3 regions of the Allobosea sp. FW305-C-101 genome follow, and region 3 is predicted to be linked to each of the others. Evidence: predicted binding sites of a transcription regulator. Region 3 holds the regulator's gene; each other region holds the start of a gene.

Region 1 (9,636 bases), on a different contig from region 3:
GAGACCTCTCATGTGCCGTTTGCTGATCGCCGCGGTGCTGCTTGCCGCCGGCGCAACCATGATGGCGCCGGCTGCGTCCGCATCCTCCGTGAGCGAGGCGCTTCCGGCGGCGACCGCCGGGCGGCTCGATGGACAGCCGATAGCCTTCACCGCCAGCGCCGCCAGGCGCGAGCGGATGATGACCATCCAGCAGAACATGGAAGAGCAGCGGCGCTTTGGCCGCAGCGGAGGGCGCGGCTACGGCGGCGGCTACGACAATCGCGGTTACGACCGGGATCCCAACTACCGGCGGCGTCCCGGCAACCTGCCGCCTTACGGCTATCGCCGTCCTCATTCCAACCGGTGGTAACCGGGCGAGCTCGCAAAACAGAACGGGCCCGAACAGGGCCCGCGACGTTCACATGCTGCGCGGAGGGCTGCATCCAGCCCTCCGCTTCGTTTTCATGGAGCCTTCAGCTCCAGAATCCTTCCTGATGCACGCGAGGCGAGAACGTATCCTCGTCCTCTTGCTGTTCCTCGCGTTTGTCCTCTTCGCGCTCGGCTTCAAACGCTGAACAGGAATCGTGCCGGTCAAGCATGGGTCTCTCCTTTCGAAGGTCTGAGGGAGGTGCTTTGGGCAACCGTCAACATATGAACTTATGCTGCATTGCACAAGTTCCGATGCGAAACGCGATCTGCCATGCGCCCGAAGCATGACCAGCCGATGACATTAAGGAGCGTGCGAACGGCTTAGCCGGCCCGTTCCCGCAGGACCGGCAACCGCAGCGGTGCCCGGTCGATTCGGCCGGCCGCTGCCGCCGCGCGGAGCATGACGAGGCCGGGCCCAAGGCCACGCCCGCCCAAGGAGAAAGCCAGCCGCTCGCGCAGGGATGCGGCAATCCCGCTTGCCGGAATCAGGGCCGGCTTCGCCGCCGCGACCAGCAGATGGCGCTCCACGGCCTGCACCCAATGGGCCTGCGGCACGTCGCCGGCATCGAACAGGACGATACGCTCGCCCCGCGCACCGGCCGCGCCATCGCGCCAAGCGCTGCCATTGCTCGCGCGCAGATAACGGGCGCCCGTCGCATCAGCGGCGCGCTCGGTCTCGGGCGAACCGATGGTGTCGACGATCACCGCATGGCCGAGAAAGCCCTCCGCCACCGCCGGGATGAGGACGGCAAGGGTCGCTGCGAGCGCCTGCTGGGAACCATCGCTGCGGATCACGGCTGTGAGCATGAGCGAAATCCTATGCCGCAACGCAGCATGCCACAATCCCGCCACTTGCCTTTTGTTCTCTATATGTTCACTCTACGTGAGACCAGAATGCGTCGATTCCCGGCGCGCGACCCGGTTCGAAACCATGCCCCAGGCCAGACCCACCTCACGGCCCTTCCCGGCAGCCCAGCCCCTGCGGCGGGCGGACAGGGAGCCGAGTGTTTCCGCTCCGATCGTCGCGCCGGCTGACCCTATGGCCTATGCCGGCCACCGCATCGATCCCGACAGGCGGCGCGGGCGCGGCGCCACGATCAATCCGGGCGGACGCTACGAGACGGAGCAGCGCGTCACCGAGGATGACGGCTGGGGCTCGCTGGAGGAGCTGCCGCCGTTCTCGACCGAGATCGCCTATGAGAAGGCGCGCACCATCATCACGCGCAACGACTCGCCGGACATCTCCTTCGACCGTTCGATCAATCCCTATCGCGGCTGCGAGCATGGCTGCGTCTACTGCTTCGCCCGGCCGAGCCATGCCTATCTCGGCCTGTCGCCCGGGCTCGACTTCGAGAGCAAGCTGACGGCCAAGCCGGATGCGGCGGCGCTGCTGGAGAAGGAGCTCTCATCGCCCTCCTACCAGCCGCGCACCATCGCGATCGGCACCAATACCGATGCCTATCAGCCGATCGAGAAGAAGCTCCGGATCATGCGGCAGATCCTGGAGGTGCTGGCCAAGTTCAACCATCCCGTCGGCATCGTCACGAAATCGGCGCTGGTCCAGCGCGACATCGATATCCTCGCGCCGATGGCGGAAAAGGGGCTGGTCAAGGTCGCGCTCTCGGTGACGACGCTCGATCCCAAGACCGCGCGCGGCATGGAACCGCGCGCCGCCTCCCCCGCCAAACGCCTGGAGACGATCCGCAAGCTCTCGGAGGCTGGCATCCCGGTCACGGTGCTGGTCGCGCCGATCATCCCGGCGATCAACGAGCATGAGATCGAGCGCATCCTCGATTCGGCCAAGGCGGCGGGCGCCCAGGAGGCCGGCTATGTCCTGCTCAGGCTGCCGCTCGAGGTCCGCGATATCGTGCAGGAATGGCTGCTGACGCATCATCCCGACAAGCTCCGGCATGTGATGTCGCTGATCCGCTCGACGCGCGGCGGCAAGGACTACGATTCGCAATGGGGCCAACGCATGGTCGGCTCCGGCCCCTATGCCTGGATGATCGGCCGGCGCTTCGAGATGGCGGCCGAGCGCATCGGCTTCAATACAACCCGGCGCCGGCTGCGGACGGATCTCTTCGTGAAGCCGGAGAAGGAGAAGGCGCAGCTGAGCTTGTTTTGAGGCGCTGGGTCAGCCGTCATTCTCGGGCGCAGCGAAGCGCAGACCCGAGAATCTCCTTCACCAGATGGCTGCCGCAGATCAATCAACCGCGGGAACCCCTCTCCTGTAAGGAGAGGGGTTCCCGCGGTTCCCGCATCTATTGGGTCGGGTAAGAGCATAGCGGTGGAGCGCGCTCCCGCCGCTCTGGCCCAACGTCCCGGCCTGCTGCATAACCCCGCCATGCCCGCCGATTTCCACCGCGAGACATCCGCCATCGCCAACGGCTTTTGGCCGCTCGCCGGGATCGACGAGGTCGGGCGCGGCCCGCTGGCTGGGCCTGTCGTCGCGGCGGCCGTGATCCTCGATCCCGCCCGGGTGCCTCACGGACTCGACGATTCGAAGAAGCTGCCGGCGGCGATTCGCGAGGAGCTCTTCGGGGAGATCATGGAGCGGGCGCTGGCCGTTTCCGTCGCCAGCGTGACGGCGGTCGAGATCGACGCCATCAATATCCGCCAAGCGACGCTGCTCGCGATGCGCCGGGCCGTGGCCGCGCTGCCGCTCGCGCCGCGGCATGTGCTGGTCGATGGCAACGACCCGCCGCAATTCGATTGCTCCTGCGAGGCGATCATCCAAGGCGACGGGCAGGTCGCCTCGATCGCGGCGGCCTCGATCGTCGCCAAGGTGATGCGCGACCGGATGATGGCGCGGCTCTCGCAGCGCTATCCGGCCTATGGCTTCTCCGGCCATGTCGGCTATGGCACGCCGCAGCATCGCAAGGCGATCCTCGCGCACGGCCCCTGCCCCGAGCACCGCTATTCCTTCGCGCCGGTGAAAGGCGTCTGGTTCCGGTAGCCGGCGCATTTGTTCACGCGTCATTCTCGGGCGGAGCGCAGCGCAGACCCGGGAATCTCCGCCAGGAAGAGGCCCCGGAGCCTCGGTGCCAGAGATGCTCGGGGCACGCCGTAGCATGACGGCCAGCTCTGGCCGAAAGGGAAGCCGACCGCCCCGCCAACCTGCCGTAACGGCAGGCTCAGACGTTAACCGCCGTTTACGAATTTCCCTTGATTCACAATGGGCTAGGCAAAAGCTGCAGCCCCAGAATGACACGCATTTTTTTCAAAGCGGAAACCCGACCTTTACCCTGTCTGACCAATATCGCCCTCGTTGAAGTTGCGTAACGGTCTTGGCGTCATGGGTATCTCGCGTACCGGGACCGCCAGTGCTCCCGTCCGGATTCAGGTTTCGCGTACCGGACGGCCTGCACTGGGGGCTCGGATGAAGGCCAAGAGCCTTCCCGAACAAATCGGCATCCCTCGGGAGCTGCCGCTGGATCAGGTCCTCGTCGGCGATTGCATCGCCGCGATGAACGCCCTGCCACCGGCGAGCGTCGACCTGATCTTCGCCGATCCTCCCTATAATCTCCAGCTCGGCGGCGATCTGCGCCGGCCCGACGACAGCCTCGTCGATGCCGTCGACGACGACTGGGACAAGTTCGCCTCCTTCTCCGATTACGACCGCTTCACCCGCGACTGGCTGTCGGCCGCGCGGCGCATCCTGAAGCCGGACGGGGCGCTGTGGGTGATCGGCAGCTATCACAACATCTTCCGCGTCGGCGCGACGCTGCAGGATCTCGGCTTCTGGATGCTGAACGACATCGTCTGGCGCAAGGCCAATCCGATGCCGAATTTCCGCGGCCGGCGCTTCACCAATGCGCATGAGACGCTGATCTGGGCGGCGCGGGGCGAGAGTTCCAAATACACCTTCCATTACGAAGCGCTAAAGGGCGGCAATGACGACCTGCAGATGCGCTCGGACTGGTATCTGCCGCTCTGCACCGGCGACGAACGCCTGAAGGACGAAAACGGCGCCAAGGTGCACCCGACGCAGAAGCCGGAAGCCCTGCTCGCCCGCGTGCTGCTCTCGGCCTCGAATCCCGGCGACGTGATCCTCGACCCGTTCTTCGGCACGGGCACGACCGGCGCCGTCGCCAAGGCGCTGGGCCGCCGCTTCATTGGGCTCGAGCGTGATCCGGTCTATGCCAAGGCGGCGCGCGAACGCATTGAAGCGGTGACGCCGCTGGCGCCGGAAGCCTTCTCGACCGCGCCCTCAAAGCGCAGCGAGCCGCGCGTGCCGTTCCTCAGCCTGGTCGAGGCCGGGCTGGTGAAGGCCGGCGAGACCGTCCATGACGAGAAGCGCCGCTACAAGGCCACCGTGCGCGCCGACGGCACGCTGCTGCTCGGCCCTGCGGTCGGTTCGATCCACAAGGTCGGCGCGCTGGCGCAGGGCCTGCCCGCCTGCAACGGCTGGACCTTCTGGCATGTCGAGCGCGAAGGCGGGCTGACCGTCCTCGACACCCTGCGTGGCGAGATCCGGGCGCAGATGGCCGCGGCCTGAGCCGCCGGGCGCAAGCGCCCGGCCCTCCCGTCATTCGTTCAGAGGATGCGCGCCCGCCGCCCGCGAGCGCATGCTCGCCCGTATGACATAGAGGGCGGCAGCATGGCGACGATCCTCAAGAACGGCTCCCGTGGCCCCGAGGTCAAGGCGCTCCAGGAAGCGCTGAACGCCAAGCTCAAACCGATACCCAAGCTCGTGCCCGACGGGCAGTTCGGCACCCTCACCCACAATGCGGTCCTCGCCTTCCAGCGCAAGAACTGGCTGGTCGAGGATGGCCAGGCGGGCCCGGCGACCCAGTCCTGCCTCTACGATACCGAGGCCTTCGCGCCGATCCTGCACAAGGTCCCTTTCATCGCGCAGCCGACCAACACGACCTGTTGGGCGACATCGACGGCGATGATGAAGAAATCGACCGTGCCGATCATCATCGCCAAGACGCCGCCGGACATGATCGCCTCCGATGGCGGTTTGCTGAACTCCTCCGAAAGCGACCAGGCGATCGTCACCGGCCAGCGCTATGGCCGCGTCCACGGCCTGCGCTGCAATGCGCCGCAATCCTGGTCGGTCGAGCAGCTCCGGCAGGCAGTGTCGCGCGGGCCGTTGATGTTCGACATGCTCTGGCGCGTCGACGAATACACAGCCGGACGCGGCAGCCCCGGCCATATGATCGTCATCGTCGGCATGCGCGGCGACGGCAACCCGGACGGCACCGGCACGACGCTGCGCATTCACGACCCCTGGCCGCCGAACCGCGGCAAGGTTTATTCGAAGGGCTATTTCAAATGGTCCGTCGAATTGCCGACGATGACCTATCGCGTCTTCGAATTGTAGAGCCCGGCGCGCTCGACCACCTTCAGCATCAGGCTCGGCAGCGGCTCGCCGGATAGCTTCGCCAACGGCGTGAAGCGCATGCCTGCCGGGGCCTGCGTGCGCTCGGACACGCTGCCGGTGAACACGGTCAGCTCCAGCGGAAAATGCGTGAAGACATGGCGCACCGGCTCCGCCACCTGCGTCCAGCTTAACGGCAAGGGCGCATCCTGCGCCGCGCCGTCGAGTTCGTAATCGGCCCGCCATTCGCTGGTCGGCACCTCGGCCATGCCGCCGAGCAGGCCCTTGGCCGGCCGGGTGCGGAGCAGGATGGCGCCATCCTGCCGGGTGAGCACGAAGGCCGCGCCATAGCGCGTGACGCCGGCCTTCTTCTTCGCCTTGCGCGGAAAGCTCTCCTGCGTTCCGGCAAGCCGCGCCCGGCATGGCTCGCGCCAGGGGCAGAGGCCGCAGGCCGGATTGCGCGGCGTGCAGATGGTGGCACCGAGATCCATCAACGCCTGAGCGAAATCACCCGGCCGGCCGTGCGGCAGCAGCGCCAGCGCCTTCTCGCGAATCAGGGGCCGGGCGCCGGGCAATTCATCCTCGATGGCGAAGAGCCGGCTCATGACGCGCTCGACATTGCCGTCGACCGCCGCCGCCGGCCGGTCGAAGGCGATCGCGGCAACCGCACCGGCCGTATAGGCGCCGATGCCCGGCAGAGCGCGCAGGCCCTCCTCCGTATCGGGAAAGCGGCCGCGATGGCCCTCCATCACCGCCTTGGCGCAGGCGTGGAGATTGCGGGCGCGGGAATAATAGCCGAGCCCGGCCCAGGCCTGCATGACATCCTCGGACGGCGCCTCGGCGAGAGCCTTCACCGTCGGGAAGCGGGTCATGAAGCGCTCGTAATAGGGCTTCACGGCCGTGACGGTTGTCTGCTGCAGCATGATCTCAGAGGCCCAGACGCGATAGGGGTCGGGCCGCTCGCCCGCGCTCGCACGCCAGGGCAGCGCCCGGCGATGACGGTCGTACCAGGCGAGAAGGTCGGCGGCGCGGGCCTCTGGTTTCATGAGGCCGATGTAGCCCGAGAGGCCGGCGATGCGGAAGGGCGGGGATCGCCGAGCACCGTCCTAACGTCCGTGCGCTACGCGTCCATTCCGGATGACGAAGCTCAGGAGGTTTGCATAGCCACGCGCATCATCGATCGCGCGATGCGTGTGCTCGACATCGCCGAGCCATTCGGTGGGATAATTCCCGACATCGCATTCCCAATGCCCCCGCCCCGTGCTGCCCGCGACCATGGACATCAGACACAGAGGCGCATGAGAAAACAGGCGATCGGAGACCCATGGGCCTTCCAGCAGCGGGCGCCCGATAAATCGCCGCAGATAAAAATCGAACCATGGCCCATCGAGGCTGACCGGATGCGCGGCAAAGATCGGCTTGCCACCGAATGACCTCACCCACTCGACGAAACGACCGATGACAGTGGCTGCGGGTTCGGCGTTGCTGGTGGCAGCGGCCCAGGCTTCCGGGTGCCTCTGCCAGAAAGCCATGGTGCCGGGATCGCGGCCTGCGCCGTCCAGTGGCTCCAGAACAGCCTCGAATTCACCGAGAATGCTGCCGCTGGCCGAGACGGCGACGGAGCCGAACGAGAGCATCGAGTTTGCACCGGGGGTCGGCCCGTCGAATTCGCAATCTGTGACGACGTAAAACGGTGCCATCGCAGTTCCCGCTGTCCTTCAAGCCTCTGAAACGATCCTCTGTATAGAGCTTCGCCAACCCACCGCCAGCGGCGGCAAGCAACTTGCGGGCAGCCGGCCGCGCCCCCACAATGCAGCCATGTCCGCCAAACCTCTCGCAGAGCTGATCGACGACTGCATCGCGCCCGCGCTCGCCGCGCAGGGTTTCGCGGGGCGCGCCATCGTCTCGCTCTGGCCGGAGATCGTCGGCGAGCGGCTGGCGGCGCGTTCGCGACCGCTCAAGATCGATTGGCCGCGCCGCCGGCCGGCGCCGGGCGAGGCGTCCGAGCCGGCAACGATGGTGGTGCGGGTCGAGAGCGCCTTCGCGCTGGAGATGCAGCATCTCGGACCGCTCCTGGTCGAGCGCGTCAACACGCATCTGGGCTGGCGGGCCGTCGGCAAGCTCGTGCTGAAGCAGGGGCCGGTCGCGGCGCCGGTCGTTGCCAAGCCGGTGCAGAAGCTCGACAGCGAGACGGTGGCGCGCGTCGAGGCGCAGGTTTCGGGCGTCGCCGACGAGGGTCTGCGCGAGGCGCTGGCGAAGCTCGGCCGGGCCGTGGCATTGCGCGCGAAAACGCAAGGCGATGACACGGCTTCGTGAGCGGAGCGGTGCGCGGCATGATGCGCTCTTGCCACAATCGCGATGGCCTCTATAGCTCCAACCGATTTCGACCTTTCCGAGGATATCTCACGATGACGAACAGGCGACAGCTCCTGACCGGCGCAGCCGGCATCGCCGCTGCCGCGCTCGCCGGCGGCACCGCCGCGCGGGCCCAGACCAAGCTGCCCGATGCCGGCCCGCTGGGCGACGTATGGCTCGGCTCCGCCGACGCCAAGGTCAGCATCGTCGAGTATGCGTCGCTGACCTGCTCGCATTGTGCAACCTTCCACGCGGCGACCTGGCCGGAGCTGAAGAAGAAGTACATCGATACCGGCAAGGTGCGCTTCAACCTGCGCGAGTTCCCGCTCGATCCGCTGGCCACCGCCGGCTTCATGCTGGCCCGCTGCAACGGCAACGACAAATATTACCCGATGACGGACCTGCTCTTCGCGCAGCAGCGCAACTGGGCCTTCACCGACAAGCCGGTCGATGCGCTCTCCGCGCTGGTGAAGCAGGCCGGTTTCACACAGGAATCGTTCGAAGCCTGCTTGAAACGCCAGGATATCTATGACGCCGTCACGGTGGTGAAGGATGGCGGGGCCAAGGCTGGCGTGGATTCGACGCCGACCTTTTTCATCAACGGGCAGAAGCGTTCCGGTGCGCTCACGATCGCCGAATTCGACAAGATCCTGGAGCCGCTCCTCGGCAATTGAGGCGGCGTGCGCTGCGCATTCCCTTCTCCCCTCGGGGGAGAAGGTGTCTGCGAAGCAGACGGATGAGGGCAGGCTCGCGCTGCCCTGCCCTTCCCTCATCCGACCCGGCTCCGCCGGGCCACCTTCTCCCCCGAGGAGAGAAGGAAGAAAGCTGGCGCGCCGATGCAGCTGACGCGCCTCAAGCTCGCCGGCTTCAAGACCTTCGTCGAGCCGACGGAGTTCCCGATCGAGCCGGGGCTGACCGGCGTCGTCGGCCCCAATGGCTGCGGCAAGTCCAATCTCGTCGAAGCCCTGCGCTGGGTGATGGGCGAAAGCTCGTTCAAGAACATGCGCGGCTCGGGGATGGACGACGTCATCTTCGGCGGCTCCAACGAGCGCCCGGCCCGCAACATGGCCGAGGTCTCGCTCACCCTCGACAATAGCGACCGCAAGGCGCCGGCCGCCTTCAACGAAACCGATGTGCTGGAGGTCACGCGCCGGATCGAGCGCGAGGAGGGCTCAACCTATCGCATCAACGGCAAGGAGGTGCGGGCCAAGGACGTGCAGCTCCTCTTCGCCGATGCGGCGACCGGCGCGCGCTCGCCGGCCCTCGTCCGGCAGGGGCAGATCAGCGAGATCATCTCGGCCAAGCCGCAATCGCGCCGGCGCATCCTGGAAGATGCCGCCGGCATCGCCGGCCTGCACAGCCGTCGCCACGAGGCCGAACTGCGCCTGCGCGGCGCCGAAGACAACCTGACCCGGCTGGAAGACGTGCTCGGCGAGATCGACGGGCAGATCGACGCCCTCCTGCGTCAGGCAAGGCAGGCCGGGCGCTATCGCAGCCTCGCCTCCGATATCCGCCGGGCCGAGGCGATTCTCGCCGTCATCGCCCTG
Region 2 (9,636 bases), on a different contig from region 3:
TCGTGGAGCATGTCGAGACCGCCGAGGCTGGCCTCGCGCGTGCGGCAGCCGGCGGGATGGACGTCATCATCCTCGATCACGATCTGGGGACCGCTTCAGGGCTCGATGTCCTGGCTGCGCTGTCCACGGACGCGGCTGCTCCCGCAGTCATCTACGTGACCGCTTCCTCGGAGCTGTCGATCGCGGTGACGGCGCTGAAGGCCGGCGCCATGGACTATGTCGTCAAGACGGTCGGCGAGGATTTCGAGGTGCTGCTGCGGGCGGCGCTGGAACATGCCGTCGTCAAGACGCGCCTGACCCGGGCCCGCGAACAGGCCGAGCAGGAAGTCAGGGCGGCGCGCGACCGGGCCGTAACGCTGCTGGCCGAGGTCAATCACCGCGTCGCTAACAGCCTGTCGCTGGTCGGTTCGCTCGTGCGGATGCAGGCCAATTCGGTCGAGGATCCGGGCGCCAAGGCGGCGCTCGCCGAGACGCAGGCGCGCATCACCGCGATCGGCAACCTGCATCGCAGCCTCTACACCTCGGACGATGTTCGTGCCGTCGATCTCGCCGGCTATCTCCGCTCGCTGCTCGACGAATTCGCCCAATCGCTCGCCGGCTCCGGCCAGATGCCGGTGATCCGCTTCAAGGCGGAAGCCGTGCTGGCGAAAACCGACAAGGCGATCTCGATCGGGCTGATCGCGACGGAGCTGGTCACGAACGCGCTGAAATACGCCTATCCGAACGGCCAGGGCGAGGTCCGGGTCAGCCTCTCCAGCGAAGGCGATATCGTCACGCTCAAGGTCGTCGACGACGGGATCGGCTGGACCGGAACCGGCACGATCAGGGGGACCGGCCTCGGCAGCAAGATCGTGCGTGCGATGGCGAAGAGCCTCGCCACCGAACTGCGCTATGCCGATACGGGCGGACGCGGCACGCACGCCGTCATGGAACTGTCCCTCGCCGGCCTGGCACCTCCGGCGTCCGAAGCGGCCTGAACCGCGTCGGGCGCTGATGAGCTATGCGACGCCCGGAAGCCTGCGCAGCGCCGCCTCCAGCGAAGCGAGATTGTAGGGCTTGCGCAGCGTCGCCGCCTCGGCGACGCTGAGGATCGCGAGGTCGTCATAACCGGTCGCGAAGAGGAAGGGCACGCCGAGCTCGCGCAGGCGATTGCCGATCGGCTCGGAGGTTTCGGAGCCGAGATTGACGTCGAGGATCGCGAGATCCGGCGCCGTCCGGCCCAGGAACGACACGGCCTCTGAGACATTCGCGCAGACCTCGACCTGGCTCGCGCCCAAGGTCGCCAGCATGTCCTCGCAATCCATCGCGATGATGAACTGGTCCTCGACCAGCAGCACGCGCCTGCCTTCCAATGGCCGGCCGGGCTTGCCCTTGACCGGCACGGGGGCCTCCTCGGGAGACGCGGCATCCTCCGTCCAGCGGACGAATTTGGCGGGGATGCAGAGCTTCGCCGTGATGCCCTCGGGCTCGAAGGACAGATCGCTTCGCCCGCCGAGATCGTAGGGGATGCTGCGATCGATCAGGATGCTGCCGAAACCCTGGCGGGACGGCGGCCTGACCGGCGGTCCGCCGCGCTCCTGCCAGACGATCTCGCAATCCCCGCCGGCATTGGCGGACCAGTCGACCATGAGTTCGCCGGTCTTGACGGATAGCGCTCCGTATTTGGCGGCGTTGGTGATCAACTCATGGATCACGAGAGCGACCACCGAAAAGGCGCGGGCATCGAGGGCAACGGACGGCCCGCGAACTGTGATCGTGCCGCCGCTCGTCCGATAGGGCGAAGCTTCCGCGTTGACGAGATCGAGCAAGAGCCCGCCACCGCTCGCCCGCATGGCCTGGTCGTGGGCGATGGCAAGCGCCTCGATCCGCCCCTTCAGCGAAGTGACATAGGCCTCGATCGTCGCGCCTTCCGCGAGCGGATGGGCAACGATCGATTTGATCAGGGCGAGGATGTTCTTGACCCGGTGATTGAGCTCCTGATTGAGCATCTTCTGGCGGATTTCGGCCTTGTTCCGCTCGTCAGCCAAGAGTTCGCTCTGGCGCAGCACGACCTCGATCAGGGTCCGACGCGCGGATTCGGCAAGCTCGCGCTCCACCGGCGTCCAGGTCTTGGAGTGACCAGCCACGGTCTCCTTCCAGACGGCGAAGCTCTGCCGTGGCGTCAGGCGGTCGCCATGGGGGCCTGTCGTATAGGTCTTGTTGGGGTCGCCGCCCCATTCGATCGTATGGACCAGTTCCTTGCGGAAGAAGAACAGGTAGTCGCGCGGAAGCTGGGAGAGCGGGATCGCGAGCATACCCGCGAATGCGTCGGCGAAAATGCGTGCTGACGGCAGTGCCTCGGCCAGCGCCGTGGTTGCCCAGATTCGTCTTTCGCAGACCGACCCAGCGAAAGCGGCCAGTTCCTCAGCGAACTCGGCCGGCGGCGCGCTGCCTTCAGCCCGCCACTCGCCATTCACCCAGACGCCGACGCCGTCACTTTCGACGAGGTTGCGGAACTCCGCGAGATGCTGGCCGAGGAAGCCGGAGGCATCGGTGACATGCGCGGCGGACGAGAGCAGGCCGTTGAGGAAATCCCGCGCCTTCTCCGCTGCGAGCAGCATCTGCTTCTGCGTGAGGGCACCGAGCTGGAGCGCGAAGAACTCGCCGAAGATCTCCGCAGCGATCCGGCGGTTCATCGAGAGCGAGCGCGGGCTGTAATGGTGGCAGGCGATCAGGCCCCAGAGTGCGCCATCGACGATGATCGAGACCGACATCGAAGCCGAGACGCCCATGTTGCGCAGATATTCGCAATGGATCGGCGAGACGCTGCGCAGATGCGCATAGGACAGGTCGAGCGGCTCCCCAGCCGCATCGAGCACGGGCGTGATCGGAAAGCGCTCGCCGCTCGAATCCGAGACGACGCGAATCGGGTTGAGGAGATAGAGTTGCCGCGCCTGCTGCGGAATATCGCTTGCCGGGAAATGCTGCCCCATGAAGCTTTCGAGGTCGGGGCGCTTGGCTTCGCTCACGACCTTGCCCGAGCCGTCTGGCGCGAACTGGTAGATCATCACCCGGTCGTATTGCAGCACCGCCCGGAGCAGACGCGCTGCGTTCTTGATCAGCTGGGCCGGCGTCGTCACGTCCGAGAGCCGGCCGACCAGCGTCCGGGCGAATTCGAGCGGCGAGCTCGGCCCGGCCGGAACGCTCTCCTCGAACTCGATGATGGCGTTGCCCTTGAAGGCATGGATCGAAATGTCGAACTCGCGATCGAGCGCCGGAAGGCGGTAGCGGGGCATCAAGCCGGCTCGGGAGGGCACCCCGGAACGGGCGAGTGCATTGCGCATCTCATGCACGACCGGTCCGCCGAGTATCTCTTCGAGCCTGCGGCCGACGAGCTCGAACTCCCCCAGGCCGAGGAAGGCGCTGGCATTGCTGGAATGGCGCCTGATCGTCACCGCCTCGGCATCGCACACGATCATGCAGCCATGCGGCTGGACGCTGCCGGGGATATGGATCGGCTCGCGATCGCAGTTCGTCAGATCAACAGTCGTCATGCGGGGGAGAGTTCTTCCGAGGTGAAGGCCTGGATGGCATGCATGAAGACCGCCCTGCCCGCTTGAGCTGCGGCACCCCATGCCTGCCGGTCGAGCCCTTCAAGCGCGACCAGCAGCGTGCGCCAGCTGTCGAGGGAGCCGGCTTGCGCCGAGAGGTAGCGGGCTCCGTATTCAGGCCCGAATCCCAGAGCGCCGACTCCCATCACCAGCACGCGCGCGCCCAAGGCGGAGCCTTCGAGAACATAGGCAGCTCCCAGGAAGGCAGCCATGTCATTTGACAGATGGAAATGCTCGGCCGCGGGAAGCGGGAGCGCGAGGTCGGCGAGATCCGCCTCCAGCTCCGGCAGAAGTTGGCGCGGCTGCCATGAGGAGGTGCGCGCGGCATCGACATTCAACAACGCCGCCTCGACCGGCGCGCGATGGCGGTACGTCCCCTGCAGGAAGCGGGCATACGCGATGCGGTTCGAAAAAACGCCGACGATGGCATCCAGTTCGCGATGAAGCTCGCTCGTCTCGTCGCGCAGGAAACTTCTGATCTCAATCATTGCATCGGCATCCAGAATCGTTCCGCATCAGCATTGCTATAACCTGATATCGACGGAAACGGCGCTGTTTTCATTGCGGATTTTCCTGTCGCTCCGGTCCGCCCAGCATTCTTATCCAAGGGATTGGCTTGAAACCGGGCCGAGATCGCCTTAAGAACATACAGTGAACAAAAGGAAGAGTGATGGCACAGCTCTCGGTCCTGGAGAAGCTCGAAATCCTCAGCGACGCTGCGAAATACGACGCCTCCTGCGCGTCGAGCAGCACCACGAAACGGGATTCGCGTGATGGAAAGGGGCTGGGCTCCACGACGGGCGCCGGCATCTGCCATTCCTATGCGCCCGATGGCCGCTGCATCTCGCTGCTCAAGATCCTGCTCACGAATTTCTGCAGCTTCGACTGCGTCTTCTGCATCAACCGTTCGTCGAGCAATGTTCGCCGCGCCCGCTTCTCGGTCGAGGAAGTCGTCGCGCTGACCCTGAATTTCTACCGCCGCAATTATATCGAAGGCCTTTTCCTGTCCTCGGGCATCATCCGCTCGGCCGATTACACGATGGCCGAGCTTGTGCGCGTCGCCGAAACGCTGCGCCGGCAGCATGGGTTCCGCGGCTATATCCATCTCAAGCTGATCCCCGGCGCGAGCCGCGATCTGATCGAGCGCGCCGGGCTTTTCGCCGACCGGGTGTCGATCAATGTCGAACTGCCGAGCGAGGCGGCGCTCGCGCGCTTTGCTCCTGAGAAGCAGGCGGGCGAGATCAAGAGCGCGATGGGCGGCCTCAAGCTGAAGATCGATGAGGCGCGCCAGGAGCGCGACAAGAGTGCGAAGGCCCCGGCCTTCTCGCCGGCCGGGCAGAGCACGCAGATGATCGTCGGTGCCGATGGCGCGAGCGATTCCGCCATCCTAAAGCGCAGCGCCTGGCTCTATGGCAGCTTCGGCCTGAAGCGCGTCTATTACTCGGCCTTCAGCCCGATCCCCGATGCCTCCAGCCAGTTGCCGCTCCAGCCGCCGCCGCTGATGCGCGAGCACCGGCTTTATCAGGCCGACTGGCTGACGCGCTTCTATGGATTCGAGACCGAGGAAATCATGGGGCATGGCGAGATGCTCGACCTCGACATCGACCCCAAGCTCGCCTGGGCCTTGCGCGAGCGCGGGCGCTTTCCCGTCGACGTCAACCGGGCCGATCGCGAGACCCTGCTGCGGGTGCCGGGTCTGGGCACGCGCAGCGTCGATCGCATCCTGGCTTCGCGACGGTTCCGCCGGCTCCGGCTTGAAGATGTCGGTCGATTGACGCGCTCGCTCGCGACGATCCGGCATTTCATTCTCGCGGAGGGCTGGCGGCCGGGTAGCGGACTCGACGCGCCGAACCTGCGGGCCCGGCTGAAGCCGCAACCGCGACAATTGACGCTTTTCCCATGATCGCGGCCCGGCTGAACGGGCCTGCCGATTTTGCCGGCTGGCGCCGCGAGGCACGCCGGCTGGCGCTCGCCGGCGTCCAGCCCGAGGCCGTCGCCTGGCTGACGAGCGAGGACGATGCCGGATTGTTCATGATGGAGAATGCCGCCCCGGTCGCGGGCGGAAGTGCCGCCCTGACCGTGTCTCGCCGTTTCATCGAGCTTGCCGAAAACGTCGTCTGTCATCGAGATGCCGGCCGTTTTGTACTGCTGCACCGCCTGCTGCTGCGTTTGCAGGACGAGCCGCGCTTGCTCGACAATGCAGCCGATTCTGACATCGCACGCGCCGAGGCGATGGCCCGCTCGGTGCGCCGCGACCTGCACAAGATGACCGCCTTCGTCCGGTTCCGGGCGGTGTCGGGCGCGGACGAGGACGGCCCGTTCATCGCCTGGTTCGAGCCGGAGCATTTCATCCTCGAACGCGCCGCAAGCTTCTTCACGGGGCGCTTCGGCGGGATGGTCTGGTCGATCATGACGCCGCAGGGGTCATTGCACTGGGACGGCTCGGCCCTCCAACTCGGTCCCGCCGCCAGTAAGGCCGACGCGCCGGACGGCGATGCCATGGAAGCCTATTGGCTCACCTACTACGCCAACATCTTCAATCCGGCCCGCCTGAAGCCGAAGGCGATGAAAAGTGAGATGCCGGTGAAATACTGGCGGAACCTACCCGAGGCCGAATTGATTGTGCCTCTGATCGCAAGCGCCGCCCGGCGAGCAGAGGATATGGTGATGCGCGCCCCGACGCAGCCACCCGAACGACATGTCCGGCAGCTTCGGCATCGGCCCGAGACGGCCGCCGACGATCCCGTGATCACGTCCTGGCAGGATGCGGCCGCTGCCGCGCAACGCTGCCGGCGTTGCGAGCTTCATTGCCACGCCACGCAGACGGTCTTCGGAGAAGGCCCGCTGGATGCATCTATTCTGTTCGTCGGCGAGCAGCCCGGAGACCATGAGGACCTGGCAGGCCGGCCCTTCATCGGACCGGCAGGGCAGGTTTTCGATCGGGCGATGAGGGAGGCCGGTCTCGATCGGGCGCGCGCCTATGTCACCAATGCGGTGAAGCACTTCAAATTCCAGCTGCGCGGCAAGCGCCGCATCCACGAGAGACCCAATGTCGGGGAGATCAAGGCCTGCCGCTTCTGGCTCGATCTCGAACTGCAATTCGTGAAACCCCGGCTTGTCGTTGCCCTCGGCGCCAGCGCCCTGCGATCGCTGGTGGGGCATGCCGGCTCGTTGGCCAGTGCGCGGGATCGCGAGCTGGCGCTCGAAGATGGCACGCCGCTGCTGGCTACCGTCCACCCCTCCTTCCTGCTTCGCCTGCAGGATGAAGAGGCGCGGTCTCGCGAGTACGCCCGCTTCGTCGTTGATCTCGCCCGTGTGCAGCAACGGGTGTTCCGGCACTAAGCCATCTTGGTGAGACCTGAGCCGCTTTGCCGTGGCTCGCGGATACCGTACGACCGACCAACCGCTCTGCTTTCTCAGGAAAACGGCCTTGCCCGCCAGCGACGTCCATATCGCCTCGTTCCTCTCCGAGATGTTCGATCAGGCGCCGACTTTCATGGCGCTGCTGCAAGGGCCGGAGCATCGCTTCCAGCTGGCGAACCCCAGTTATCTGAGACTGGTGGATGGCCGCGACGTCATTGGAAAGACCGTCTCCGAGGCGCTTCCGGAAGCGGATGCGCAAGGCTTTGTCCGGATTCTCGACGAGGTCTATCGATCCGGCGAGGCCTATACGGCCTCCGGTGCGCGGTTCGTCATGCAGGGGCAGCCCGAAAGCCCGACCGCCGAGCGTTTCCTCGATTTCGTCTATCAACCCCTCATCGGTCCACAGGGCAACGTGACCGGCATCTTCGTGCAGGGAAGCGACGCCACCGAGCGCAGCCTGGCCGAACGGCGCCTGTCCGATAGCACCGCTCTCTACAAGGGACTGTTCGACGCGATCGACGAAGGCTTCTGCATCATCGAATTCTTCGACGGGCCGCACGGGCCGGACAGCGATTACATCCATATCGAGGCCAATGCGGCCTACGCCCGGCACGCCGGAATTCCGAACGTCGTCGGCCAGAAGCTGCGCGAGATGGTCGGTGCTGAAGCCGATTCATGGGTGGAGCGCTATGGCGCTGTCCTGCGCACCGGCACGCCCATTCGCTTCCAGCAGGAACTCGTCGCCACCGGCCGCTTCCTGGAGCTGGCTGCGATCCGGATCGAGCCCGCAAGCAGGCGGCAGGTCGCGGTCCTCTTCCAGGACATTACGGCACGCCGCCAGGCCGAGCTCGCTCTCGCCAAGCTGAACGAGACGCTCGAACAGATCGTGGCGGAACGCACGCAGAAGCTGCTCGCCGCGGAAGAGGCCTTGCGCCACAGCCAGAAGATGGAGGCGATCGGCCAATTGACCGGCGGGGTCGCGCATGACTTCAACAACCTGCTGCAGGTAATCTCGGGCAATTTGCAGCTCCTGGCCAAGGATGTCGCCGGGGACGAGAAGGCCGAGCGGCGCATCGCCAATGCCATGACCGGCGTCGCCCGCGGTTCGAAGCTCGCTTCGCAACTGCTCGCCTTCGGCCGGCGGCAACCGCTGGAGCCGAAGGTCGTCAATCTCGGTCGCCTGGTTCGCGGCATGGACGACATGCTCAGCCGCACCCTCGGCGAGGGCATCGAGATCGAGACGGTCGTGGGCGGCGGGCTCTGGAATTCCCTGATCGACCCGACGCAGGTCGAGAATGCGCTGCTCAATCTGGCGATCAACGCGCGCGATGCCATGAACGGCTCAGGCAAGCTGACGATCGACCTCGCCAATGCCCATCTCGATGACAGCTACGCTGCCCGGCACAGCGATGTCGCAGCGGGACAGTATGTGATGCTGGCCGTCAGCGACACCGGCTCCGGCATGTCGGCCGAGGTGCTGGCGAAGGCCTTCGACCCGTTCTTCTCGACGAAGCCCGAAGGAAAAGGCACCGGGCTTGGCCTGTCGATGGTCTATGGCTTCGTCAAGCAGTCCGGCGGCCACGTCAAAATCTATTCGGAACTCGACCATGGGACCACGGTGAGGCTTTACCTGCCCCGTTCGGTCCAGAAAGAGGCTGTCGAGACTGTCGTCGACAACAGCCCGATCGCGGGTGGGACCGAGACGATCCTGGTGGTCGAGGATGACGAGCAGGTTCGCAGCACGGTGATCGAGCTGCTCACCGATCTCGGCTATCGCGTTCTGCGGGCCAGCGATGCAACAAGCGCGCTTCACGTCGTCGAAAGCGGCGTTGCCATCGATCTGCTGTTCACCGACGTGGTGATGCCCGGACAATTGAAGAGCCCCGAACTTGCCCGGCTCGCGCGCGAGCGCCTGCCGCATCTCGCCGTGCTCTTCACCTCGGGCTACACCGAGAACTCCATCGTTCACGGCGGCCGCCTGGATGCGGGCGTCGAGCTCCTGTCCAAGCCCTATACACGGGAAGCGCTGGCGCGAAAGCTTCGGCTGGTGCTTGCCGCGCAGAAGGCTCGCGCTCCTCAGAAGGCGGAACAGGTATCGGCTGAGGACAAAGGTTCGGAGCCGGCCGCGCCAAAGCCTGCCGCCGTCCTGATTGTCGAGGACGATGCACTGATCCGCATGAATACCTGCGATATCCTCGAGGATGCCGGTTTCTCCGTCATCGAGGCAGGTAGCGCCGAGGAGGCCCTGCCGATCCTGCAGGATCACCCAGTCGATGTGCTCGTAACCGATGTGAAGCTCCCCGGCGCTTCGGGCATCGAGCTCGTGCGGATGGCGAGAGAGCAGAACGGCTCGCTTTGCGTTGTGTTCGCGACGGGTGACACCTCGGAGATCGACGTCAACAACGAGGTGGTCGTCTCCAAGCCCTATAGCCCGTCGGCCATCGTCAATGCGATCGCGAGAGCACGGAGTTCGTAAATCCGTGCCGTGATCGGCCGGCGCTCAGGTTGTACCACCAAGCTCCCCCGCCTTGGGCGAGAGGCGCCACGTCCACTTGCGAGACACCAGGGTCGACAAGAGCGCCCGCGATCCTCCGTGGTCCGCAAACTCCGCCAATCGTTCCGAACCGCGTCTTCAGGAACCTATCCGCTGCGCCAGCCGTTTTGCCTTTACTTTCGCTCGCCA
Region 3 (9,636 bases):
GATCAATCATCTGAAACAATAAGGGCGCGGTGGAGACCACCGCGCCCTTGCAGGTATTCGCGCTTTTGCCGGGATCAGCGGCGGCCGATCGGGGTGTAGTCGCGCTGCGGCGAGCCGGTATAGAGCTGACGCGGGCGGCCGATCCGCTGGGACGGGTCCTCGATCATTTCCTTCCACTGCGCGATCCAGCCGACCGTGCGGGCGACGGCGAAGAGCACCGTGAACATCGAGGTCGGGAAGCCCATCGCCTTGAGCGTGATGCCCGAATAGAAGTCGATGTTCGGGTAGAGCTTCTTCTCGATGAAGTACTCGTCCGAGAGCGCGATGCGCTCCAGCTCGACCGCAACGTCGAGCAGCGGATCGTCCTTGATGCCGAGCTCGTTCAGCACCTCATGCGTGGTCTTCTGCATGATCTTGGCGCGCGGGTCGTAGTTCTTGTAAACCCGGTGGCCGAAGCCCATCAGGCGGAACGGATCGTTCTTGTCCTTCGCCTTGGCGATGTATTTCGGGATGTTCTCGACCGAGCCGATCTCCTCGAGCATCTTGAGCGCGGCCTCGTTGGCGCCGCCATGGGCGGGGCCCCAGAGGCAGGCGGTGCCGGCCGCGATGCAGGCGAAGGGATTGGCGCCCGAGGAACCGGCGAGGCGGACCGTCGAGGTCGAGGCGTTCTGCTCGTGGTCGGCATGCAGGATGAAGATGCGGTCGAGCGCGCGCGACAGGACGGGATTGACCTTGTACTCCTCGGCCGGCACCGCGAAGCACATGCGCAGGAAGTTCGAGGTGTAGTCCAGCGAGTTCAGCGGGTACACGAAGGGCTGACCGACCGAGTACTTGTAGGCCATCGCGGCCAGCGTCGGCACCTTCGCGATCATGCGCATCGAGGCGATCATGCGCTGGTGCGGGTCCGAGATGTCGGTCGAGTCGTGATAGAAGGCCGACATCGCGCCGATCGAGGCGACCATCACCGCCATCGGGTGCGCGTCGCGGCGGAAGCCCTGGAAGAAGCGGGCCATCTGCTCGTGCACCATGGTGTGGCGCGTGATGCGATAGTCGAAATCGGCCTTCTGGGCGGCCGTCGGCAGCTCCCCGTAGAGCAGCAGGTAGCAGGTCTCGAGGAAGTCGCCATGCTCGGCGAGCTGATCGATCGGGAAGCCGCGATAAAGCAGGATGCCCTTGTCGCCGTCGATATAGGTGATCTGCGACTCGCAGCTCGCCGTCGAGGTGAAGCCGGGATCGTAGGTGAACATGCCCGTTTGGGCGTAGAGCTTGGCGATGTCGATGACGGCGGGGCCGACCGACCCCTCCTTGATCGCCATGTCGACGGTCTTGTCGCCGACCTGGAGCTGGCTGTTACTTCCGCTCATCGATACCGATCCTTTCAAGGCTCGCTGCTGTTCAGCCCTGGTTTCGCCTCTCCGCGCTTTCGCGCCGGGCATCTCGCATCCGAAGGCCGCGATGTGACGGGCACATGTCGAAAGGAGACGGGAAGAGGCGGTCCATGTGACTGATTTACAAGCAATATTCGTGCCCGCCGCGCTGGCGCGCTGCAATGCACTTGCGCGTCACTAGACCATTTGCGCAGTGCATTCAACCGAGCCAAAAGGCGGTTGGAGCCGCGCTGCGCTCATATCTGCGCGAGCGGGTGGTTCACGCCCGACGAAGGCGCTTCCGGCCCTGCGATTTTCTTGGACTTGGGGTGATTGAAAGCGCCGTCGCGGCGAACCCGGCGGCCTCGCGCCACCGGCTTGTCATTCCGGGGCGCGCCAAAGGCGCGAACCCGGAACCCACGACTGGACGAGGCGCCTGATGCCGGGTTGCTGGCGTTCACCCAGTCGTGGATTCCGGGTTCTTCGCTACGCGAAGCCCCGGAATGACAAGGGGGTCTTGTTCGCGCCTGCTCAGGCGGCCTGATCGGCGAGCCGCGCCAGCGTCTCCTCGCGGCCGAGAACGGCCATGACGTCGAACAGGCCCGGCGACATCGCACGGCCGGTCAGCGCGGCGCGCAGCGGCTGCGCCGCCTGGCCGAGCTTCAACCCGCTTTCCTCGACATAGGCGCGAACCGCCGCTTCCAGCGGGGCCGGCGCCCAGTCATCGACGGCGGCGAGCTTTTCCGCGATCTTCGGCAGGCGCTGGCGGGCGGCTTCGTCGAGCAGGCCCTTGGCCTTGTCGTCGAGCTGGAGCGGGCGCTGGGCATAGAGATAGAAGGCGCTGTCGAGCAGTTCGATCAGCGTCTTGGCGCGCTCCTTGAGGCCGGGCATGGCGGCGAGGAACTTCGCTTCCAGCTCCGGCGAGAGCGTGGCGCCGAGCCCGCGCGCCGGCCCGATCTCCGGCAGGATGACCTTGAGCGCATCGAGCAGGTCCTGGTCGCTCGACTGGCGCATGTAGAGCCCGTTGAGGTTCTCCAGCTTGGCGTAGTCGAAGCGCGCCGGCGAGCGGCCGATCGAGGACAGCTTGAAAGCGTCGATCATCTCCTGCGTGGAGAAGACCTCCTGGTCGCCATGGCTCCAGCCCAGCCGCACCAGATAGTTGCGCAGCGCCGCCGGCAGGTAGCCCATCGAGCGATAGGCATCGATGCCGAGCGCGCCATGGCGCTTCGAGAGCTTGGCGCCGTCCGCGCCGTGGATCAGCGGGATATGCGACATGCTCGGCACGTCCCAGCCCAGCGCGTCGTAGATCTGCGTCTGGCGGGCAGCGTTGGTCAGGTGGTCGTCGCCGCGGATGATATGGGTCACGCCCATGTCGTGGTCGTCGACGACGACGGCGAGCATATAGGTCGGCGTGCCGTCCGAGCGCAGCAGCACGAGATCGTCGAGATTCTCGTTCTGCCAGACGACGCGGCCCTGGACCTCGTCATTGACCACGGTCTCGCCGGTCTGCGGCGCCTTGAGGCGGATGACCGGCTTCACGCCTTCCGGCGCGGTCGCCGGGTCGCGGTCGCGCCAGCGCCCGTCATAGCGCAGCGGCTTGCCCTCGGCGCGCGCCTTCTCGCGCATCTCCTCGAGCTCGGCTTGAGACGCGTAGCAGTGATAAGCCTTGCCGGCGGCTAGCATCTGCTCGGCGACCTCGCGGTGCCGGGCGGCGCGCTGGAACTGGTAGACGGTCTGGCCGTCCCAATCGAGGCCGAGCCATTCCAGCCCGTCGAGAATCGCGGCGATGGCGGCATCGGTCGAACGTTCCCGGTCGGTATCCTCGATGCGCAGCAGCATCTTGCCGCCTTGCCGGCGGGCATAGAGCCAGTTGAACAGCGCGGTCCGGGCTCCGCCGATATGGAGGAAACCGGTGGGCGAGGGCGCAAAGCGCGTGACGACGGCGTTGCTCATGGGAGGGAACTCCGGCCGGGCGGCGCAGGGCCGTACGGGGCAAGACAGGGAAAGGGGCCAAGTCGTGACATGACAACCGGCGCGCGCCCTGTAACATGGCTTGGCCGGAAAGGTTAAGCGGACAAATCGCAGCGCCGGCAGGGTGAGGAGCGGGCGATGCAGCCGGCACCGCCGGGGCAGGGGCAGCAGAGTGGCCGGCGCGGCGCACGCGCCGATGCCTTGCCGGCTCGCCTTGGCGTTTTCGTGCCGCTGTCGGCGAGCCTGCGCCCTTTGCTTCGAGAGCTTTGGTTCCGCTTGCAGCGAGGCTTCGCGCTGGAAGCCGAACGGCGCAGGCCCTTCCTCTGGCTGCCCATCGCCATGGGCGTCGGCATCCTGCTCTATTTCGCCGCTGATCGTGAGCCGGCATTGTGGGCGCCGCTGCTCGGCCTGGGCCTGAGTGGTGTGGCTGCCTTCGCCCTGCGTTTTCGCCCTGTGGCGTCGATGGCCTGCCTTGCGGCAGCGGCCGCCTTTCTCGGCTTTGCCGCCGGTGCCTGGCGGACGGCTGATATCGCGGCGCCAATGCTGGATCGGCCGCGCATCGGCAAGCTGACCGGCTTCGTCGAGAGCGTCGAGGCGCGCGACAGCGGCGCGCGGCTCGTCGTGCTGGTGACCGATCTCGCCAATGTGCCCGTTGATCAGCGGCCGAAGCGGGTCCGCGTCAATATCCGGCAGGGCTCGGTCGCAGCCGGAGACCATATCGTCGCGACCGCGCGCCTGCTGCCACCGCCAGGGCCTGCGCGTGCGGGCGGCTATGATTTTGGCCGCGATGCCTTCTTCCGCGGGATCGGCGCCGTCGGCAGTGTTTCCGGCAAGATTGCCCTAGTGCCGGCGCCTTATCCGATGCCGACGCGCTTAGCGATCGACGTGATGATCGACCGCGCCCGCAACGCCCTGACCAAACGCATCGCCGAGGTCGGAGGCGGGCAGGGCGGGGCCATCGCCGCCGCCCTCGTCACCGGCAAGCGCGGCCTGATCACCGAGGCCACCAATAACGACCTGCGTGCCGCCGGCATCTACCACATCGTCTCGATCTCCGGCCTGCACATGGTCCTCGCCGCCGGCACGATCTTCTGGCTGGTGCGCGCGCTGCTCGCCCTGTCGCAGACGGCCGCGCTGCACTGGCCGGTCAAGAAGCTCGCCGCGGTCGCGGCCGTGATCGGCGCGACCGCCTATTGCATCTTCTCGGGCAGCGATGTCGCGACCGAACGCTCGCTGATCATGACGCTGGTCATGCTCGGCGCGATCCTGGTCGATCGCGCGGCGCTGAGCATGCGCAATCTCGCGCTTGCCGCGATGATCGTGCTGCTGCGCGAGCCGGAAGCGCTGCTCGGGCCGAGCTTCCAGATGTCCTTCGGTGCGGTTGCGGCGCTGATCGCCTTCGCCGAGCGCTGGGAGAGACGAGACCGCAGCGAGCCGCCATCGGCATTGCCCTGGCCGCTCGGGCCGATCTGGACGGCGGCGCTCGGCATCCTCGTCACCACCATGCTGGCGACCGCCGCGACCGCACCCTTCGGCGCCTATCATTTCCAGACCTTCAACCCCTTCGGCCTGCTCGGCAACGCCATGGCGCTGCCTTTCGTCTCGCTCTTCGTGATGCCGGCGGCCGTGTTCGGCGTACTCGCCTATCCGTTCGGGCTGGACTGGCCGGCCTGGGCCCTGATGGGGCTTGCCTCCGATGTCGTGCTCAAGGTGGCGCATTGGGTCGCGACCATCGACCATTCCACCGTGACGGTCGCGGCCTTCGGCTCAGGCGTGCTGGCCTGTTTCGCTGTGGCTTTGCTCTGGCTGACGCTCTGGACCACGGCCTGGCGCTGGTTGGCGGCCGTGCCGCTCATCCTCGGCGTTGCCATAGCCGGCAAGCCGGAGCGGCCCGAGATCCTGATCGAGCGCGACGGCTCGGGGCTGGCCGTGCGCGGCCCGGACGGGCGCCTCGCGATCGCGGGCAAGCCCAGCCGCTTCGTCCTGCAGCAATGGCTTGCCGCCGATGGCGACAGCCGCTCGCCCGACGATCCGACGCTGCGTACCGGCGTCAGCTGCGACCGGTTGGGGTGTGTCGCGCAGACAGCCGACAAGCGCACGGTCGCCTATACGCGCGAGCGCCTCGCCATCATCGAGGATTGCCTGCGCGCCGATCTCGTCGTCACCGCCATCCCATGGAGCGGGGCTTGCAAGGCCAGGCTCGTCGAGCGCATGGCGCTATCACGCGATGGCGCGACCTCGCTCTACCGGACGGCATACGGGTGGAGCAGCCACATCTCGGAGCCAAATGCCGCCGAACGCCCCTGGAGCCGCCGGCGCGAGCCGCGCCCGGCGGAATCAGCCGCACGGCCGGGTGGTCAGTCTCCAGCCGTACAACCTGCGTTGCCCGTCGATAGCGAGCCTGATGCCGATGTCGAGCGTCTTCAGTAACGCCGCATCAGGTTGACGAGGCGGCCCTGGATCTTGACCCGGTCGGGACCGAGCACGCGGGTCTCGTAAGCCGGATTCGCGGCTTCGAGCGCGATCGAGGAACCACGCTTGCGCAGGCGCTTCAGCGTCGCTTCCTCGTCGTCGATGAGAGCCACGACGATGTCGCCGGTATTGGCCGTGTCCTGCCTGCGGATGACGACCGTATCGCCGTCGAGAATGCCGGCCTCGACCATCGAATCGCCGCGCACTTCCAGCGCGTAATGCTCGCCGGAGCCGAGCATGTCGGGCGGCAGCGAGACGGTGTGGCTGCGGCTCTGGATCGCCGAGATCGGCGTGCCCGCCGCGATGCGGCCCATGACGGGAATCGCGATGGCATGCCGGCTGTCGTCCTCGACGGCTGTGGGCCGAGGCTTGGCGACGCTGGGCTGCGCACCGAGACCACCCTGCACCACGGCCGGATTGAAGCGGGGGCGCGGCTGCGGGGCGCCAAGACCGTCCGGCATCTTGATCACTTCGAGCGCGCGCGCCCGGTTCGGCAGGCGGCGGATGAAGCCGCGTTCCTCCAGCGCCATGATCAGGCGGTGAATGCCGGATTTCGAGCGCAGGTCGAGCGCATCCTTCATCTCGTCGAAGGAGGGTGGGACACCGCTCTCGCGCAAGCGTTCCTGGATGAAGCGCAGGAGTTCGTGTTGCTTGCGTGTCAGCATGGTCGCCGCCAGCCCCTCAAAGCGCAGATTCGAAACAAAGCACGAACACCATACGCGTTCTGCTTGTGTTCTGCAAGCTGCTACCGCAAGGGCAGGATATGGCAGGTATCGCCCTTCTTCGTCGGGGCGGCATGGGCCGGACGGATTGTTAACGCTTGCGCCCGTGCCAGCGTGCCGAGCATCGAGGAGTCCTGCCGGTCGAACGGCGTCGCCACCCAGCCTTCCGGCGTCAGCGTGAGCTCCGAGCGCAGGTAGTCCTCGCGCTCGTCGTTGCCTGGCATGTCGCGGCCGAGAATGGCGGGGATGCTGCGGTCGCGATCGGCATCCGAGATGCCGAGCAGCGCCTCGATCAAGGGCAGCACGAAAAGATGGCCGCAGACGATCGAGGAGACCGGATTGCCCGGCAGTCCGACCACGACCATCCGGCCGAGGCGCCCGGTCATCATCGGCTTGCCCGGCCGCATCGCGATCTTCCAGAAGCCGAGGGTCATGCCGGCGCGCGTCAGCGCCTCCTGCACGAGGTCATGCGCGCCGACCGAGGCGCCGCCCAGCGTGATCAGCACATCGGCATCGGCCTCGCGTGCCTGCGCGATCTTGGCTGCAAGGTCGGCATGATCGTCGCGGGCGATGCCGAGATCGAGTACGACGCCGCCGGCCTTCTCGACCAAGGCGGCCAGCGAAAACGAGTTCGATGCGACGATCTGGTCGCGCCCGACCGGTTCGCCCGGCGCCACCAACTCGTCCCCGGTGGCGAGGATCGCGACCAACGGCTTGCGTCGAACCGGCAGGGTCGGATGCCCCATCGCGGCGGCAAGCCCGAGCGCCGCGCTGTCGAGCACGCGGCCGGCTTGCAGCAGCACGTCACCTTCGTGGAAGTCGAGCCCCGCGGCGCGCAGGAACTTGCCCTTGGCCGGCGGCACACGGACGCGAATGGTTGGGCTGTCGACGCCATCGGCGTCTTCCTGCATCAGGATGGTGTCGGCTCCATCAGGCATCGGTGCGCCGGTGAAAATGCGCACGGCCTGTCCCGGCCCGACCGATCCATCGAAAGCCCGGCCGGCGGCGGATTCGCCGATGACCGAGAGCGAGACGCCTTCCGCCATCTCGTCGCCGCGCACGGCGTAGCCGTCCATGGCCGAATTGGCGAAGGGCGGCTGGGTCCTGAGCGCCTTGACCTCGCCGGCGAGCACCCGCCAGGCGCATTGCGCCAGCGGCAGGGCTTCTGCTCCCGTCGGCCCCGGAATGCTGTCGAGCAGCGCCTTGCGCGCGACGGGGACCGGAGTGAGCGCCATCAGCTAGCTTTCGCCTCGTAATCGCCGGACTGGCCGCCGGATTTGTGCAGCAAGCGGATATTCTCGATCCGCATCGCCCGGTCGACGGCCTTGACCATGTCATAGACCGTCAGACAGGCGACGGAGACGGCGGTGAGCGCCTCCATCTCGACGCCGGTCTGGCCCTTCATCTTGACTTCCGCGCGCACGCGCACGCCCGGCAAGGCCTCGTCGATGGCGAGATCGACGGCGATCTTGCTCAGCAGCAGCGGATGACAGAGCGGGATCAATTCATGCGTGCGCTTGGCCGCCATGATGCCGGCGAGGCGCGCGGTGCCGAGCACGTCGCCCTTCTTGGCGTTGCCGTCACGCACGATCGCGATCGTCTCCGGCGCCATCACCACCTGGCCTTCGGCGACCGCGATGCGGGTCGTCTCGGCCTTGCCGCCGACATCGACCATATGCGCCTGGCCTTGCGCGTCGAGATGGCTAAGCCGGCTCACGCCGCGACGGCCTTGCCGGTGAGCAGCGCCTGCGTCGCGGCGGTGACGTCGGCCTGCCGCATCAGGCTCTCGCCGACGAGGAAGGTATTCACCCCGATCCGGTTGAGCCGGGCGATATCGGGATGGGTGAAGATGCCGCTCTCGCTGATGACGATGCGGTCAGCCGGCACACGCGGCGCCAATCGCTCGGTCACCGCGAGGTCGACATTGAAGCTGCGCAGGTCGCGGTTGTTGATGCCGAGCAGGCGGCTTTCGAGCTTGAGCGCCCGGTCGAGCTCGGCATCGTCATGGACCTCGACGAGGACATCCATGCCGAGTTCTTGAGCGGTCTCGTTCAGCGCCCTGGCGGTGGCGTCATCGACGCCGGCCATGATGATCAGGATGCAATCGGCACCCCAAGCGCGGGCCTCGTAGACCTGATAGGGCTCGTAGAGGAAATCCTTGCGCAAGGCCGGCAGGCCGGCGGCCTCGCGCGCTGCGGTCAGGAAGTCCGGCTGGCCCTGGAAGGAGGGCGCGTCGGTCAGGACCGAGAGACAGGCCGCACCGCCGGCCGCATAGGCGCGGGCGAGCGAGGGCGGATCGAAATCGGCGCGGATCAGGCCCTTGGAGGGGCTCGCCTTCTTGATCTCGGCGATCAGAGCCGGTGTGCCCTGCGCGAGCTTGCTTGCTAGCGCGTCAGCAAAGCCGCGCGGCTTGGAGGCTGCGCGCGCGCGGCGTTCGATCTCGGCCTGGGGCACCGCGGCTTTCGCAGCCGCGATCTCCTGGCGCTTATAGGCTTCGATCTTGGCGAGGATATCGGTCATGCCGGCCTCACGCGTTCGAGGCTTTGACGAGCGCGGCGAGCACCGCCTTGGCCTTGCCGGAATCGAGCGCGGCCGTGGCCTGGGCGAAGCCGTCCTTCAAATCCTTGGCCTTGCCGGCGACGAGCAGCGCGGCAGCCGCATTGAAGGCGGCGATGTCGCGGAAGCCGGTCTTTTCGCCAGCGAGCACGGCATTCAGCGCCGCCGCGTTTTCCTCGGGCGTGCCGCCGCGCAGGACCTCGGGCTTGGCGGGCTGGAGGCCGACATCGGCCGGGCTGATCGAGAAGCTCTCGATCTTGCCGTTCTCCAGCGAGATGACACGGGTCGGGCCTGTCGTGGTGATCTCGTCGAGCCCGTCCGAGCCATGCACGGCCCAGACGCGGGTCGAGCCGAAGGAGGCGAGCACCTTGACCATCGGCTCCAGCCAGGTCTCGGAGAAGGCGCCGATGAGCTGGCGCTTGGCGCCGGCCGGATTGGAGAGCGGGCCGAGCAGGTTGAAGATCGTGCGCGTGCCAAGCTCGGTGCGCACCGGCGCGACATGCCGCATCGAGGCGTGATGCGTCGGCGCGAACATGAAGCCGACGCCG

What was found. The regulator LexA, encoded in region 3, represses DNA repair genes until DNA is damaged. The targets are predictions, from matches to a motif close to TGTTCNNNNTGTGTTCNG.
Region 1: a site for LexA is predicted at 1,269-1,286, ahead of AC3WMA_RS04815 (PA0069 family radical SAM protein). Genes of this name have one in related genera too.
Region 2: a site for LexA is predicted at 4,231-4,248, ahead of AC3WMA_RS08295 (putative DNA modification/repair radical SAM protein). Genes of this name have one in related genera too.

What each region holds. Positions count from the first base shown of each region.
Region 1 is NZ_JBYSYT010000001.1:1,012,476-1,022,111, forward strand. Features, by position in the region: gene AC3WMA_RS04800 (hypothetical protein) at 11-349, shown strand; gene AC3WMA_RS04805 (hypothetical protein) at 453-578, opposite strand; gene AC3WMA_RS04810 (hypothetical protein) at 730-1,215, opposite strand; gene AC3WMA_RS04815 (PA0069 family radical SAM protein) at 1,448-2,533, shown strand; gene rnhB (ribonuclease HII) at 2,753-3,364, shown strand; gene AC3WMA_RS04825 (site-specific DNA-methyltransferase) at 3,704-4,906, shown strand; gene AC3WMA_RS04830 (papain-like cysteine protease family protein) at 5,009-5,737, shown strand; gene mutY (A/G-specific adenine glycosylase) at 5,716-6,780, opposite strand; gene AC3WMA_RS04840 (DNA polymerase III subunit epsilon) at 6,841-7,434, opposite strand; gene AC3WMA_RS04845 (DUF721 domain-containing protein) at 7,553-8,050, shown strand; gene AC3WMA_RS04850 (DsbA family protein) at 8,143-8,763, shown strand; gene smc (chromosome segregation protein SMC) at 8,926-9,636, shown strand, end outside.
Region 2 is NZ_JBYSYT010000002.1:171,424-181,059, forward strand. Features, by position in the region: gene AC3WMA_RS08280 (histidine kinase dimerization/phosphoacceptor domain -containing protein) at 1-977, shown strand, start outside; gene AC3WMA_RS08285 (HWE histidine kinase domain-containing protein) at 999-3,533, opposite strand; gene AC3WMA_RS08290 (biliverdin-producing heme oxygenase) at 3,530-4,078, opposite strand; gene AC3WMA_RS08295 (putative DNA modification/repair radical SAM protein) at 4,261-5,493, shown strand; gene AC3WMA_RS08300 (UdgX family uracil-DNA binding protein) at 5,490-6,932, shown strand; gene AC3WMA_RS08305 (response regulator) at 7,021-9,429, shown strand.
Region 3 is NZ_JBYSYT010000003.1:378,183-387,818, reverse strand. Features, by position in the region: gene gltA (citrate synthase) at 75-1,364, opposite strand; gene gltX (glutamate--tRNA ligase) at 1,899-3,320, opposite strand; gene AC3WMA_RS16545 (ComEC/Rec2 family competence protein) at 3,477-5,768, shown strand; gene lexA (transcriptional repressor LexA) at 5,762-6,475, opposite strand; gene AC3WMA_RS16535 (molybdopterin molybdotransferase MoeA) at 6,556-7,767, opposite strand; gene moaC (cyclic pyranopterin monophosphate synthase MoaC) at 7,767-8,249, opposite strand; gene trpC (indole-3-glycerol phosphate synthase TrpC) at 8,246-9,052, opposite strand; gene trpD (anthranilate phosphoribosyltransferase) at 9,060-9,636, opposite strand, start outside.